DNA from 4 places in the Enterococcus sp. AZ177 genome. Region 4 is predicted to be linked to each of the others. Evidence: riboswitches for the same ligand, from Rfam matches in the RefSeq annotation. Region 4 holds a riboswitch; each other region holds the start of a gene.

What was found. A riboswitch is a leader RNA that binds a small molecule or an ion and turns the genes downstream of it on or off. The one in region 4 is predicted to bind magnesium.
Region 1: linked by a shared signal. The riboswitch ahead of IGJ34_RS06045 (MgtC/SapB family protein) and the one ahead of IGJ34_RS03500 (LCP family protein) in region 4 are both predicted to bind magnesium.
Region 2: linked by a shared signal. The riboswitch ahead of IGJ34_RS05825 (phosphatase PAP2/LCP family protein) and the one ahead of IGJ34_RS03500 (LCP family protein) in region 4 are both predicted to bind magnesium.
Region 3: linked by a shared signal. The riboswitch ahead of IGJ34_RS06645 (LCP family protein) and the one ahead of IGJ34_RS03500 (LCP family protein) in region 4 are both predicted to bind magnesium.

Annotation. Positions count from the first base shown of each region.
Region 1 covers NZ_CP172944.1:1,236,674-1,239,870, reverse strand. The annotation lists gene IGJ34_RS06050 (GNAT family N-acetyltransferase) at 1-397, opposite strand, end outside; gene IGJ34_RS06045 (MgtC/SapB family protein) at 427-1,281, opposite strand; M-box (ykoK) riboswitch at 1,547-1,717, opposite strand; partial or broken gene IGJ34_RS06040 (hypothetical protein) at 1,846-2,037, opposite strand; gene IGJ34_RS06035 (hypothetical protein) at 2,059-2,529, opposite strand; gene dnaI (primosomal protein DnaI) at 2,686-3,197, opposite strand, start outside.
Region 2 covers NZ_CP172944.1:1,183,123-1,186,319, reverse strand. The annotation lists gene IGJ34_RS05825 (phosphatase PAP2/LCP family protein) at 1-1,253, opposite strand, end outside; M-box (ykoK) riboswitch at 1,419-1,586, opposite strand; gene IGJ34_RS05820 (ABC transporter ATP-binding protein) at 1,793-3,197, opposite strand, start outside.
Region 3 covers NZ_CP172944.1:1,348,479-1,351,675, forward strand. The annotation lists gene IGJ34_RS06640 (FtsW/RodA/SpoVE family cell cycle protein) at 1-537, opposite strand, end outside; gene IGJ34_RS06645 (LCP family protein) at 534-1,460, opposite strand; M-box (ykoK) riboswitch at 1,752-1,921, opposite strand; gene alsS (acetolactate synthase AlsS) at 2,368-3,197, shown strand, end outside.
Region 4 covers NZ_CP172944.1:722,469-725,665, reverse strand. The annotation lists gene IGJ34_RS03505 (FAD-dependent oxidoreductase) at 1-887, opposite strand, end outside; gene IGJ34_RS03500 (LCP family protein) at 1,036-1,953, opposite strand; M-box (ykoK) riboswitch at 2,085-2,253, opposite strand; gene IGJ34_RS03495 (DUF4303 domain-containing protein) at 2,519-3,016, shown strand.

The sequences.
Region 1 (3,197 bases), 510 kb from region 4:
CATCCCCATCTGAGTATGCGCTACTTATACGTTGGTAACCAAAATGATCATAAAAGCCCCAAGCTTGTTTACGACCAGTTAAAAATACAGATTGAAAGTTCATCAGCTCTGCTATTTTTTCTGCAAATTCAAGTAATTGTTTTCCTATCCCAAATCCTTGGTACAACTCATCAATCGCAACTTGCTTGATCTGAGCCATCGTGCGGCTTCTTTTTGAAAGAAGTAACGTCCCTACAACTTCCCCGTCAATCATAGCAGCTATATGGAGGTCGTATTTTTCATGAATAGGCAATTCTTTGATCCATTCCTTTCCAGCACTGGTTTTAAGTAGCTTGTTTCTTAAAAAAATACCTCTCCAATATTCTTCACTATTCCAATTAATTACGTTGACCTTCACTGTTTTACCATTTTGATTCCTCCATTCTTTTAATTGCTCATTTGATTGATTTCTATGATTTCTGATAGTTGAGACAATTCTGAAATAATCGTATTGACTGCTAATACGCCATTTCTTGTCGCTTCGATTTCTAAGAATAGTCTTACTTTTTGTCCTGCTAAATCGGTACAAGAGAATTTAGTAAAGGTTAAACAATATTTATCGAGTAACTGAATAATTTCAGTTCTAAGCATGACTTCACTTGTATTACTAGCAATAACCGAAAGATAGTGAATCGACTCTACTTGTTCGTCTTCTTTTTGGACAGCCAAGTTGTCCATTTTAAACGATAGATTCCTCAGCAAAATATTAACGAGCATCAAAGCAACTGCGCAACTTATTCCTTCGATCACAAACCCCGCTCCGATCAAACTTCCAACAGCAGCTGAACACCATAAGGTCGCGGCAGTATTGATACCTGTTACGCTAAAGCCTTCTCGCAAAATTACGCCTCCAGCAAGGAATCCGATACCACTGACTACTTGAGCGGCTATTCTTGTAGGACTGCTATCATCCTGAATCAAAGTGGATAAAGAAACGAATTGACATGCACCAAATGTTACCAAGGTCATTGTTCTCATTCCAGCTAGTTTTTTTCGCCATTGCCGTTCTGCTCCAATAATCATTCCTGCAAAAATGCTGGACATAATGTTGATTAAAAATTCATAAGCTTGCTCCTTTCTTAGATTTGTTGTTAGTGTTTGGTATGCTCGAAATGACATGATGTGATTCAGTATTTTGGTTACTTCTCTCTCTTCGTTCGCCAAGTACTGTTCATCATCTACTCTGTCTTTCCTTTTTATACTTTGGCTTTTAAGTCCAGAGATGGGGGATCGATATGCCATGATTCAGTATTTCGGTTACTTCTCTCTTCGTTCGCCAAGTACTGTTCATCATCTACTCTGTCTTTTCTTTTTATACTTTGGTTTTTAGGACCAGAGATGGGGGATCGATATGCCATGATTCAGTATTTCGGTTACTTCTCTCTCTTCGTTCGCCAAGTACTGTTCATCATCTACTCTGTCCTTTGGCCAATCGTAGTGATTCACAGCAAAAAACCTTCCGCCAAAACTCAGCGGAAGGTCATAAATAAGCGCACAAAAAAAAGCCTGTATGATCTAGTCGTTGAGTTTTGGCACTATACAACGTAAAAAGCAGAGCTTTTAGCTACCTTATGAAAAGCCTTGTAATCGACAATCCCTGTTCTACCCATTGGCATCTCTCGATGTTTTTGGGCAGTAGCCTGTGTTTGTATAGGAGCCTCACCTAACAAATCTATTTAGTTATCTTACAGGTGAAACTATACCATCGTTATAAAACAAATGTCAATGCTTTTTTTGAAAAAATAATTATTTACTCTATAAAAAACAAAAATGACGAGCCTGGGACATAACTAAAAACGTTATGTTTCAGGCTCTTAGTAACCGAATAAACGGTGGGCGCAGAAGCAACTCCTTCGGAAATAAGCCGAAATTGCTGTAAAACACAACAAGGAACAAGTTGATGTTGTACAGTACCTACTTGGTCACAAAAATTTGAAGAGCAATTTTCGTAAATTCCTTCTTATTTCTCGGAGTTAAACACTTCTGTACCAACCTCAAACATTATCGACTTCAAAATGATTAAATTTTTTCAACTTTTATTACTGAATTCCCAACAACTTGTGGTGGAATCGACATAGTCATTGCTGGTAAACCGACTAATGTAAATTGGATTTTATCACCAGTCTTTAAACTACTTTCTGTGAGTCCATCTGCTAATTGTTCCGTTGTGACATTCAAAATAACACCATCATTTTTCATCATACCAATCATTTTTTCTGGATCTTCCACTGCTTCGACTTCTTTTAGAACCAAACGAGTCGATTGATCTACTGTATCATTTTTTTTAGCATCTTCAACTAAAATAGCTGTAAAAATGGATTGAGATTTTTCTTGATCTTTCATAGTTGAGGTTTCATCGATCATTTGGTCTTTCTCACTACTCATTGACGTTTTTTCACTTACTTTTGACGAGTCGGTTTTATTTTGTGTGCATGCGGCTAAAGAAATCAATGCAATAACCGTTACAAATGTTATAGTAATTTTTTTCATAGACACGCCTCCATTGTTGATACTTTATTATAAACGCTAGACTCTTGCATAGTCCATTACGAGCATTTAGTATTAAGAAAAATTAAAAAAGCAACTGAAGTATCACACACTTCAGTCACCTATACTCAACCTATACAGCAGTCGGAAAAGTCAGCTCTATCCATTTCTTCGATCATTACCAGACATTGTAATTTCTTGAGCCAAGTAACGGATTCGTTCCATGATACGACGAGCTTTTAAGGGTTCTTGTTCTCCACGCTGGGTCACGGATAAATGTTTCTCTAGCTCTTTTAAATCAAGGTTCGATGAAAAGAACGTTACCAATTGTTCTTGCATACGATATTGTAAAATAACGCTTAATACATCATCTCGAATCCAAGAAGTCATTGATTCTGCCCCTAGATCATCAATCATCAAAACAGGTGATTTCTTGACAGCGTCCAACTTAGGTCCAACCATATCTTTACCAATTGCCTGTTTCATTTCAACTGTAAAGGTCGGAAAATGGACAATGGTTGTTACAAAACCACGCTCAGCTAAACTATTCGCAATTGCACCTAATAAGAACGATTTCCCTACACCGAAAGTACCTTGAAGATACAAGCCTTTATGGAATTCTTTTGGATTTGTTGTATACTCGTTTAAAAATTTCATAGTTTCAGCCATTG
Region 2 (3,197 bases), 460 kb from region 4:
TGTCTACCGTAATCCCCTAGCGGATCTTCATAACGCATCCTTGCGTACTGTAAGGTTTCCCAACCACCTAGATGCTGTTCCCCTTTAGGATAATGGATTCCTTCGGCGTCAAAGGCAAAATCATTATTAACAGTGACGCCTCCGACAGCATCACTTAATGCAGCTAATCCATCCATATTGATCACAAAATAATGATTGATTGGGATGTCTAAATAATGCTCGATCGTATCAATCATCATTTCCTCACCACCAAAAGAATGCGCATGATTGATTTTATCGTATGCCCCTTCTTTTCCAATAATTTCTACGTAGGCATCTCTAGGTATGCTTGTAATCGTTGTTTTCTTTAATTGATCATTAACTGTCACGACCATGATCGTATTTGCTCGAAAATCTGTTTGACGCTTTGAGTCATTTGCAATGCCTAGAAGTAAAAAACTTACGGGTTCACTATTGTTCAGTTCTACTGGCTTGGTGTTTCGATTCAGTGGTTGATATATTTTATCTGCTGTTTTTTGCACATTCTTAAACACAGTCGCGCCATATGCAGATGCACCTGCAACAGCCAATAACACAAGTGTTAAAGCGCCTAAAATCGTTTTTTGCACAAAACGTTTTTTATCATCTGACGTTGAAAATGTCCTGTTAAGGAACATTCTTTGAAGGCAAACGTACGAAAGATTTACCCATGAAAAACTTAAAAGAAATCCACCAATAACATCACTCGGATAATGGACTCTCAAATAAATTCGACTTATTCCAATCAAAACAACATAGAGGATCAACATCGTTTTTAAAAGTTTGTCTTTTCTTTTCTGTGTCACTAACAAAATTGAGCATACCAAGCACATAGCTAAAAGTGAATGACCACTTGGAAAACTGTATGACGAACGCTCAGCTAACTGCGACACATCAGGTCTTGCCCTTGCAACAATATGCTTTAAGATAAACCCCAAAGCACTAACAACCAAAACGTTACTACTCAGCCAAAATGCCAATAATGGTTGTTTTTTCCGCCAAAGTAAAAATGAACTAATTAAGCTTACACTAAAAATTGGTACAATGGTTGCCGTCTTAGCAAACAGATTCACACTGCTCGTAATCATCTCGTTTGGTTTCCAATTAAATTGATAAATCGCTGAATCAATCTGATGAAACCACGAGACATTCTGAACAACTAAAAAGGTCAGCACCACAAATAATATGGTACTTAAAATTGCGGGGGTAAACTTTTTTTCTTTATACGTATTCATGTTTAAAATCCCTTCATTTCGTAAATTAAATAACATCACTTACACATTGTCAGTATTCCTAAAAAAACACAAGTAGGCCCAATAACATTGCACGATCAGTCAATACATTCATTATTCGCCAAAAGAAAAAAGCCAAACATTTTTTTCCTAAGACGTTTGACTTTCAATCAATCTCATCGTCTGAGTTTTAGCACTATACAACGTAAAGAAACATTCTTAGCTATTTTATGAAAAGCCTTAATTCGACCATTCCTGTTTTACACATTGGCGTCTTTCGACGTTTCTGCGCAATAGCCTATGTTTGTATAGGAGCCTCACCTAACAAGGTTATTTATCTATTTATTTTTTTAAGAATACCGTTGACAAAGTTTTTTTTCAAGTTATTTTAAGGGACTTTATTTTTTCTTAATCAATATTAAGGAAGTTTTTTTTAGAAAAAAGAAAAGACTGAGACATCACTCTATGAGTCATATCTCAGTCTCAAAGAATCCGAAAAACCGGTAGGAGCAGAAACAACTCCCTCTTCTTTCAACTATTGTTTATTGATCTAGCTCTTCAAATTGAGAATTATAAAGCGATGCATAGTAGCCACCAGCAGCAAGCAACTCTTCATGTGTTCCTTGTTCTTTGATATCTCCGTCTTGCATATAAAGGATTTTATCTGCATCTTTAATTGTTGACAAACGGTGAGCGATAACGAACGATGTGCGGCCAGCCATCAAGTTATTCATGGCGCCTTGAATCAAGCCTTCTGTCCTTGTATCAACAGAAGACGTTGCTTCGTCAAGAATCAAAATCGGTTTGTCCGCTAAAATAGCGCGAGCAATGGTTAATAATTGTTTTTGACCTTGAGAAATATTAGAAGATTCTTCATTTAATTCCATATTATAACCACCTGGTAAGGTTTGGATAAAATGATGAACATGGGCAGCTTTTGCCGCTTCATAAACTTCTTCATCTGTTGCATCTAACCGACCATAACGTAGATTTTCCATGATAGTTCCTTTAAATAGCCATGTATCTTGTAAAACCATTCCGATATTTTTGCGTAAATCTGCACGGTTAAAGTCTTTGATATTGTATCCATCGATTTTGATCGCACCAGATGTTACATCGTAAAATCGCATCAATAGTTTGACCATTGTTGTTTTACCTGCACCAGTCGGCCCAACGATTGCCACTGTTTGACCAGGATCAACGTGTGAACTGAAATCATTGATGATGATTTTGTCTGGCGTGTAGCCAAAACGAACATGTTCAAAGTCGACCATTCCTTTGGCTTTGTCAAGTTTAACTGGGTTTGGTACTGTTTGTGCTTCTTCATCTTCTTCTAAGAATTCAAAGACACGTTCAGCTGATGCTGCCATTGATTGAAGTAAGTTTGAAACTTGCGCCAATTGAGCAATAGGTTGTGTCAAGTTACGAACGTATTGGATAAAGGCTTGGATATCTCCAACTGTGATTGTACCGTTATAGGCTAAAATCCCACCAAAAATCGCTACAGCAACATAGCCTAGGTTTCCTACAAAATTCATAATAGGTTGCATTAAACCAGAAAGAAATTGTGATTTCCAAGCTGATTTGAATAAAACGTCATTTTGCGTTTTGAATTCTTCAAGAGAGTTTTCTTCATCATTGAATAGACGTACGATGTTGTATCCACCGATTGTTTCTTCGACTTTACCATTGATAACCCCAAGATATTCTTGTTGTGTTTTAAAGTATTTTTGCGAATTTTTCACAACAATTAAAATCAAGATCATTGAAATCGGTACAATCAAAATAGCAATACCGGTCATTTGAACAGAAATCGATAGCATCATGACAATAACCCCAATGATGGTAAAGACTGATGTGATCAACTGAGTGATGGATTGGTTTAATGACTGTCCTAAAGTATCTACGTCATTGGTGATCCGAGATAATACTTCACCCGTTGTACGA
Region 3 (3,197 bases), 630 kb from region 4:
AACAAGGATAAAAATCATTGACGCTCCAGCAATATTTGGTTGTAAAGCTACAAAAAACATAAAGAACATAGCCACAAATAAAGAACGTTTATGATCTTTGAACCTAAAAGGAACGAGCGTGTCTGTTTTAGCCAAGTTTGCAGCTAAATAAAGAACGAGTACTAAAGGAACTAACTCAGATGGTTGAAACAAAAGTACGCCTAGATTGATCCAGCGCTTAGCACCACCAACACTTGTTCCAATAAAGGGCAAAGCAACAATAGATAAGAACGTCATCGCCAAAATAACATACATCATTTTAGGTTTACGAAGAACGGACAAGTTAATCCGATAAACAAAACTCATACACACGATACTAAAAAGAAAATACATCGTTTGTTTGATTGCTTTACTCGACGTTCCAAGGTCACTATCTAATAATTGATAGGAACTTGAACTATAGACCATTAAAATACCTATGATTGACAAAATAAAATAAGGGACCAAAACATAAAAATCTAAATAATGCATCTTAGAGAATCTTTTGGATTGTTTCATTTCGCTGCCCCATCATCCAAAAAGCTATGAATAGCTTCTTCATTTTGTTTCTCGTCTATTTCTAAGACACTTCCAGCATCAGTATAATCGTTAAATGCCCAGCTCCCTTTAACTGGTACAGATAAAGTTTCAAGCGTTTTGACATTGCCTGATAGAAAATCTTTTGCTAAATCTATAAGAAGATCAGTGGGGATATTCGTATCTAAGTAACCGACCGCTTCGCCCGCTATTTTCGGAAGTTGTAAGAAGGAGACAGCATCTTTAGATTGTTTTGCCAGTGCGTCCATAACTTGTTGTTGTCTTCTTACTCGACCAAAATCGCCCTCTTCATCCATTCGAAAACGAGCATACTGTAATAACGTGTTACCATCCATGAGTTGTTTGCCTTTTTTGATGTCGACATTGTCTAGGTTGATATCTTTTTCTGCATCGATTTCAATCCCTTTTGGATAAAGTTCATTGATTAATTGAACAAAATGAGTAAAATCTGCCGAAATATAATAATTGATTGGCAAACCAAATGAGTCATTGAGGACCTTTCGTGTTAATTCGGCTCCGCCGTACGCGTAAGCAGCATTGATTTTCTCTAACCCATGTCCAGGTATTGACACATAAGAATCTCTCATGATTGATATTAATTTTGGTTGTTTTGTTTCACTGTTATAGTGGGCGACCATTAATGTATCAGCACGTCCGCCATCTTCATCATCTTCACGACCGTCATCACCAATTAACATAATCGTGATCTCTTTCAGATTTGTCTGTTGATCACCAGAGAAGTTAGTATTCTTGCTCTTATTCACTTGGGATTGAGCCATTTTTTTTCCATTATGAAAATTTATTGCGGTGTAACTCCCAATTCCTGTAAAAATCAAGAGAACAAAAAGAATTATACAAATTAACCATTTTATTCCAGTTTTCATAGTTTATTCCTCGCTAATCATTTTAATTGATCATCAAATAAAGTTTGGCATTAGGAATTGATTTAGATGGGGGACAAAAAGATCTTTATACTAAAATAATGAATCACAGTAAGTCAAAATTAAAAGAAGTATCTCTAAACCATTAAATCACAATGAAGAGATGTTTTCTCCTTCGATTTGTATATCCACCTCCTGGAAATAAAATTCTGTCAACATTATCTATCAAAACAAAAAACCTTCGCTTAGAATAACTCAGCGAAGGTGGATTGATTTCAGCACAAAAAGAGCTTTTCATCATTCTCATCGTTGAGTTTTAGCACTATGAAACGTAAAAAGCAGAGCTTTTAGCTACTTTGTGAAAAGCCTTAATTCGACAATTCCTGTCCTACCCATTCCTGTCTTTCGACATTTTTGAGCAGTAGCCTGTGTTTCCATAGGAGCCTCACCTAACAAGTTATTCAGATCGCCCTAAATATAGTGAATATCTTCGTTAAAGTCAATAAAGTAAATATTAATTTTTTTATAATATGTCGATCTGAAACGGATATACTTGTTATTTAAAGTAGAAAATTCCGTTTTCTAGAGGGGTATAGCGGTCGAGTTGAAAAGAGTGGAAAATGACTACGTACTATTTTCTTTACTCTTTCTTAAACATAGCCTCAAATAATTGCTATCTAATGATTTAGAAAGAATATCGGAAAGTATGAACCTTTATGTTTCGATGTTCTCTTATTTTTGGGATCAAATGATTAAACAAATAATAGGCAACATGCTATAATTGAAATTGATACAGGGTTTGTAACTGTACTATAAAATACGGTTTTCCTTAATGTAGATTCTTTATATTCTTTTTTGTATAAGGGAATTGGTTTAATGAAACATGATTTCAGAAAGGGTGTAACACGTAATGGATAAAAGCAGAAATGGTGCCGAAGTGATTGTTGAGAGTTTGAAAAATCATCAAGTCGATTATGTCTTTGGAATTCCAGGAGCAAAGATTGATGGTCTGTTTAATGCGTTAGTCGATGATGGCCCAGAATTGATCGTAACGCGTCATGAACAAAATGCAGCCTTTATGGCAGCTGCCGTTGGTCGCTTGACTGGAAATCCAGGTGTAGTTGTTGCAACGAGTGGTCCAGGTGCGAGTAATCTCGCTACAGGGTTAGTAACGGCTACAGCAGAAGGCGATCCTGTACTGGCGATCGGTGGTCAAGTAAAACGAAGAGACTTATTAAAATTAACCCACCAAAGTATGAACAATGCAGCTTTATTCGAGCCAATCACGAAGTACAGTGCAGAAATTCAAGATCCAGAGACCATTTCTGAAGTCTTAGCAAATGCTTATCGATTGGCAAAGTCGTCAAAAAAAGGAGCTAGTTTTATCAGTATTCCGCAAGATGTAGTTGATGCTCCAGTAGAATCTGTCGGCATAAAACCATTGAGTGATCCGAAAATCGGCTCTGCTTCATCAAAAGATATCGACTACCTTTCACAACGGATTCAAGCGGCTGAGCTGCCTGTGTTATTGGTCGGGATGCGTGCCTCTACAGATAAAGAAGCAAAGGCAATTCGCGCAATCGTTGAGAAAACGAACATTCCAGTCGTTGAAACGTTCCAAGCTGCAGGAGTGATTTCTCGAAAATTAGAAGACCACTTCTTCGGACGAATCGGTTTGTTTCGCAATCAACCAGGTGATATGCTATTAAAACGCAGTGATTTGGTGATTGCGGTCGGCTA
Region 4 (3,197 bases):
TTCACTAAAGGAATGTAAAAAGAGTCCTTTGACACGCCATACTGGACCTGAATACAGTCACCGATTGCAAAAATATCTGTTTGAGAGGTTTGCAAGTACTCATTTACAAAAACAGTCTGATCTGTATGCGTTTGAATAGATTCATCCAAATAGCCTAGATCCGGACGGACATTCATCGCAAAAATCGCACTATCACATAACAGTTTAGATTTCTTTGTTTCAATCAGTAGACCTTCATCTGTGTCGATCGCTTTTTCAACCATTTCATCAAAATGAAATACAACACCTCGAGACTCCATTTCGGCTTGTACTGGTCGTATCATCTCCTCATCGAAATACTTGAATAATAAATAATCCATCCGCTCAAAAAGATGCACTTCTTTTCCTTTTTTCAACAGCATATCTGCTGCTTCCCCACCGATTTGTCCACCACCGATCAAGGCTACTTTATCACTCCTTTCCAATCGTTCAATAGCTTGTAAAACGCCAGGTAAAAATTTATATTTTAATACCTTTTCTGAATCACTACCCAGAATTTTCTGCGACCATTGACTAGAACCTGTCGCTAAAATCAATTTATCGAAAGACATAAAAAACGTTGCTGCTTGTTTTTCATACTTAACGATATACTGTTTCGAATCCATACTGACCACTTTGGCATTTAACAACAAAGAAATACCCTTTTCTATTAATTGTTGTTCTGAAATAAACTCTGCAGTTTGAATAGATTCGCTTGTTTTATTAAAATACCGGTTGATTCCTCCCGGCAAATAACCAATCGTTTCCTGTTTCTCGATTAAATGAATTTCTGCAACGGGGTGTTTTTTTCTAATAGCCAAAGCAGCCGACACGCCAGCAAAAGATGCACCAATGATCACAACTTTCATAGTAAACCCTTCCTTCTAAATAAAAAAAACGCTTTCTTAAAGAATAGCATACGCTTGGTCTAATCGCATAGAATTAAACTGATTTACTTTCCGTTTTTATAAAAAAATCCGTTTACCCACATCAAGGAGAGCAAACGGATCCATTATGTTATTCTTTGTCTTTCATAAAATTCTGAATCGCTTCAGCATTCGTTTGTTCATCTAATTCAATCACGCTTCCAGATTCAGTATAATCATTGAAGTTCCATGACCCTTCTACGGGAACAGATAGTGATTTTAATGGTTTCACTTTTCCAGTTAGAAAATCTTTTGCTAAATCGATTAGAAGACTTGTGGGTACATTTGTATCGATTTTTCCGACCATTTTCCCTGCTACTTGTGGTAATTCCCAAATTGGAATCAAATCTTTAGATTGCTCTACTAAAGCATCCATCACCTGTTGTTGACGTCTGATCCGACCGAAATCGCCTTCTTCATCCATTCTAAAACGAGCATACTGCAGTAAACTATTACCATGTAATGTTTGTTTCCCTTTAAAGATATCCACACCGTCTAAATTAATATCTTTTTCAGCGTCAATCGTTACCCCTTTTGGATAAAGCTCGTCAATAATATCACTAAATTCTTTAAAATCCATGACTACATAATAATTGATTGGTAAATCAAAATTCGTTTTCAGCACGTCTTTTGTCATTTGTGCACCACCATATGCATATGCGGCGTTTATTTTATCTTGTCCGCCATCTGGAAAAGTTACATAGCTGTCTCTCATAATCGAAATCAATTTAGGCTGCTTCGTTTTCCCATCATAGTGCGCTACCATAAGCGTATCTGAACGCCCTTGGTCTTCATCGTCATCTCTTGAATCATTTCCGACGATCATCACAGTCAACTCTTTATCACTTGCTTGTTCATCACCAGTGAAATTCTGGTTCTTATTGGACAATGTTGATTCACTTTCTTCCTTGGCTGTTTGGAATGAAATGGCTGCATAACATCCTACACTGACAACGACAAGAAGAATAGATAATACCGTGATAATCACTATTTTTACAGATTTCTTCATTGGTTATTCCTTTCTATAGCTCCGCTAATTCATTGGATAAAAACAAAAAACTTCACCAAGAGCACTCAGCGAAGGGATTAGACTATAGGCGTTTAAATTGATGACATTTGCCATTTATTTAGAACGTACCTTACTCTTCTCTTCGTTGAGTTTTAGCACTATATAACGTAAAAAGCATTGCTTTTAGCTACTTTGAAAAACGCCTTAATTCGACGAATTTTGTCCTACCCATACCTGTCTTTCGACATTACTGAGCAGTAGCCTGTGTTTATATAGGAGCCTCACCTAACAAGTATTTAATTCATTTTAAACTATAATCGTATCGAATCACAAAGTCAAATTAAATTTGATAGACGTTATCCAACTTGTGTAGTTATGTTCCTAAACTAAACCGACTCTGTGCTTGTTCCCACGGTAAAATCCACGCTGGCTAATAAATCGTTTCACTAAAAAATCTTTATATTTTCTTAAAAAATGACTATCCAACTAAAAAAAAAACTTTAGATAGACATTCTTTCTTTTATCTGTTTCAATGTTTAAAAGACCCAACTTTTGGAGGCTATAAATGGACCATTTTTTAGAAAAACAGCAAGAGTATTTTTTTAACTTTTTAACAGACAGCATTGACAATTTTTTACTAGATCATTCCGATGAACGATTTTATGCATTTGCTTTGGACTGCAATATTTATGAGGAAGGTGAAATCAACTTATGCTTTAATACAGTAGACCTTTGGCGAGAAACAACCAGTTATTACGCAACTAAAGGCTACACTAAAACACAATTGGAAGAAATGAAGTACAATTCCGGTGATTGGGATGAAAATCAGCGATTTGCCTCTCTTCATTTATTTGATGATTGGGTAGAAGATGAACAAGATATTGAGGTAGTTCTTGAATGGCTTTGCCAGCAACTCATTCTTTTGACCGATAACGAAACATTTAAACGAATCCCAAAAACAGAAGACTTCAAACTGCTCGTTTATGATCATGATGAAACGCCAGCCGACTCACAAGAACGATTTGAAAAAATAGGCATGTCAGATTTTTTTCAAATAGAATAGCGAAAAAGGAATCAGTAAAACAGAAATCTGTTTGCTCTGATTCCTTTTCCTTTTTCTTAGCTACTAAAATTATGTTCTATATTATTGGCTATAACTAATCAAGTGGGATTTAAACAGGATCAAGACAGTGAATTGAAAGGTTTGGGAGACGTTAACATTATATACTACAAATAGGAATTCC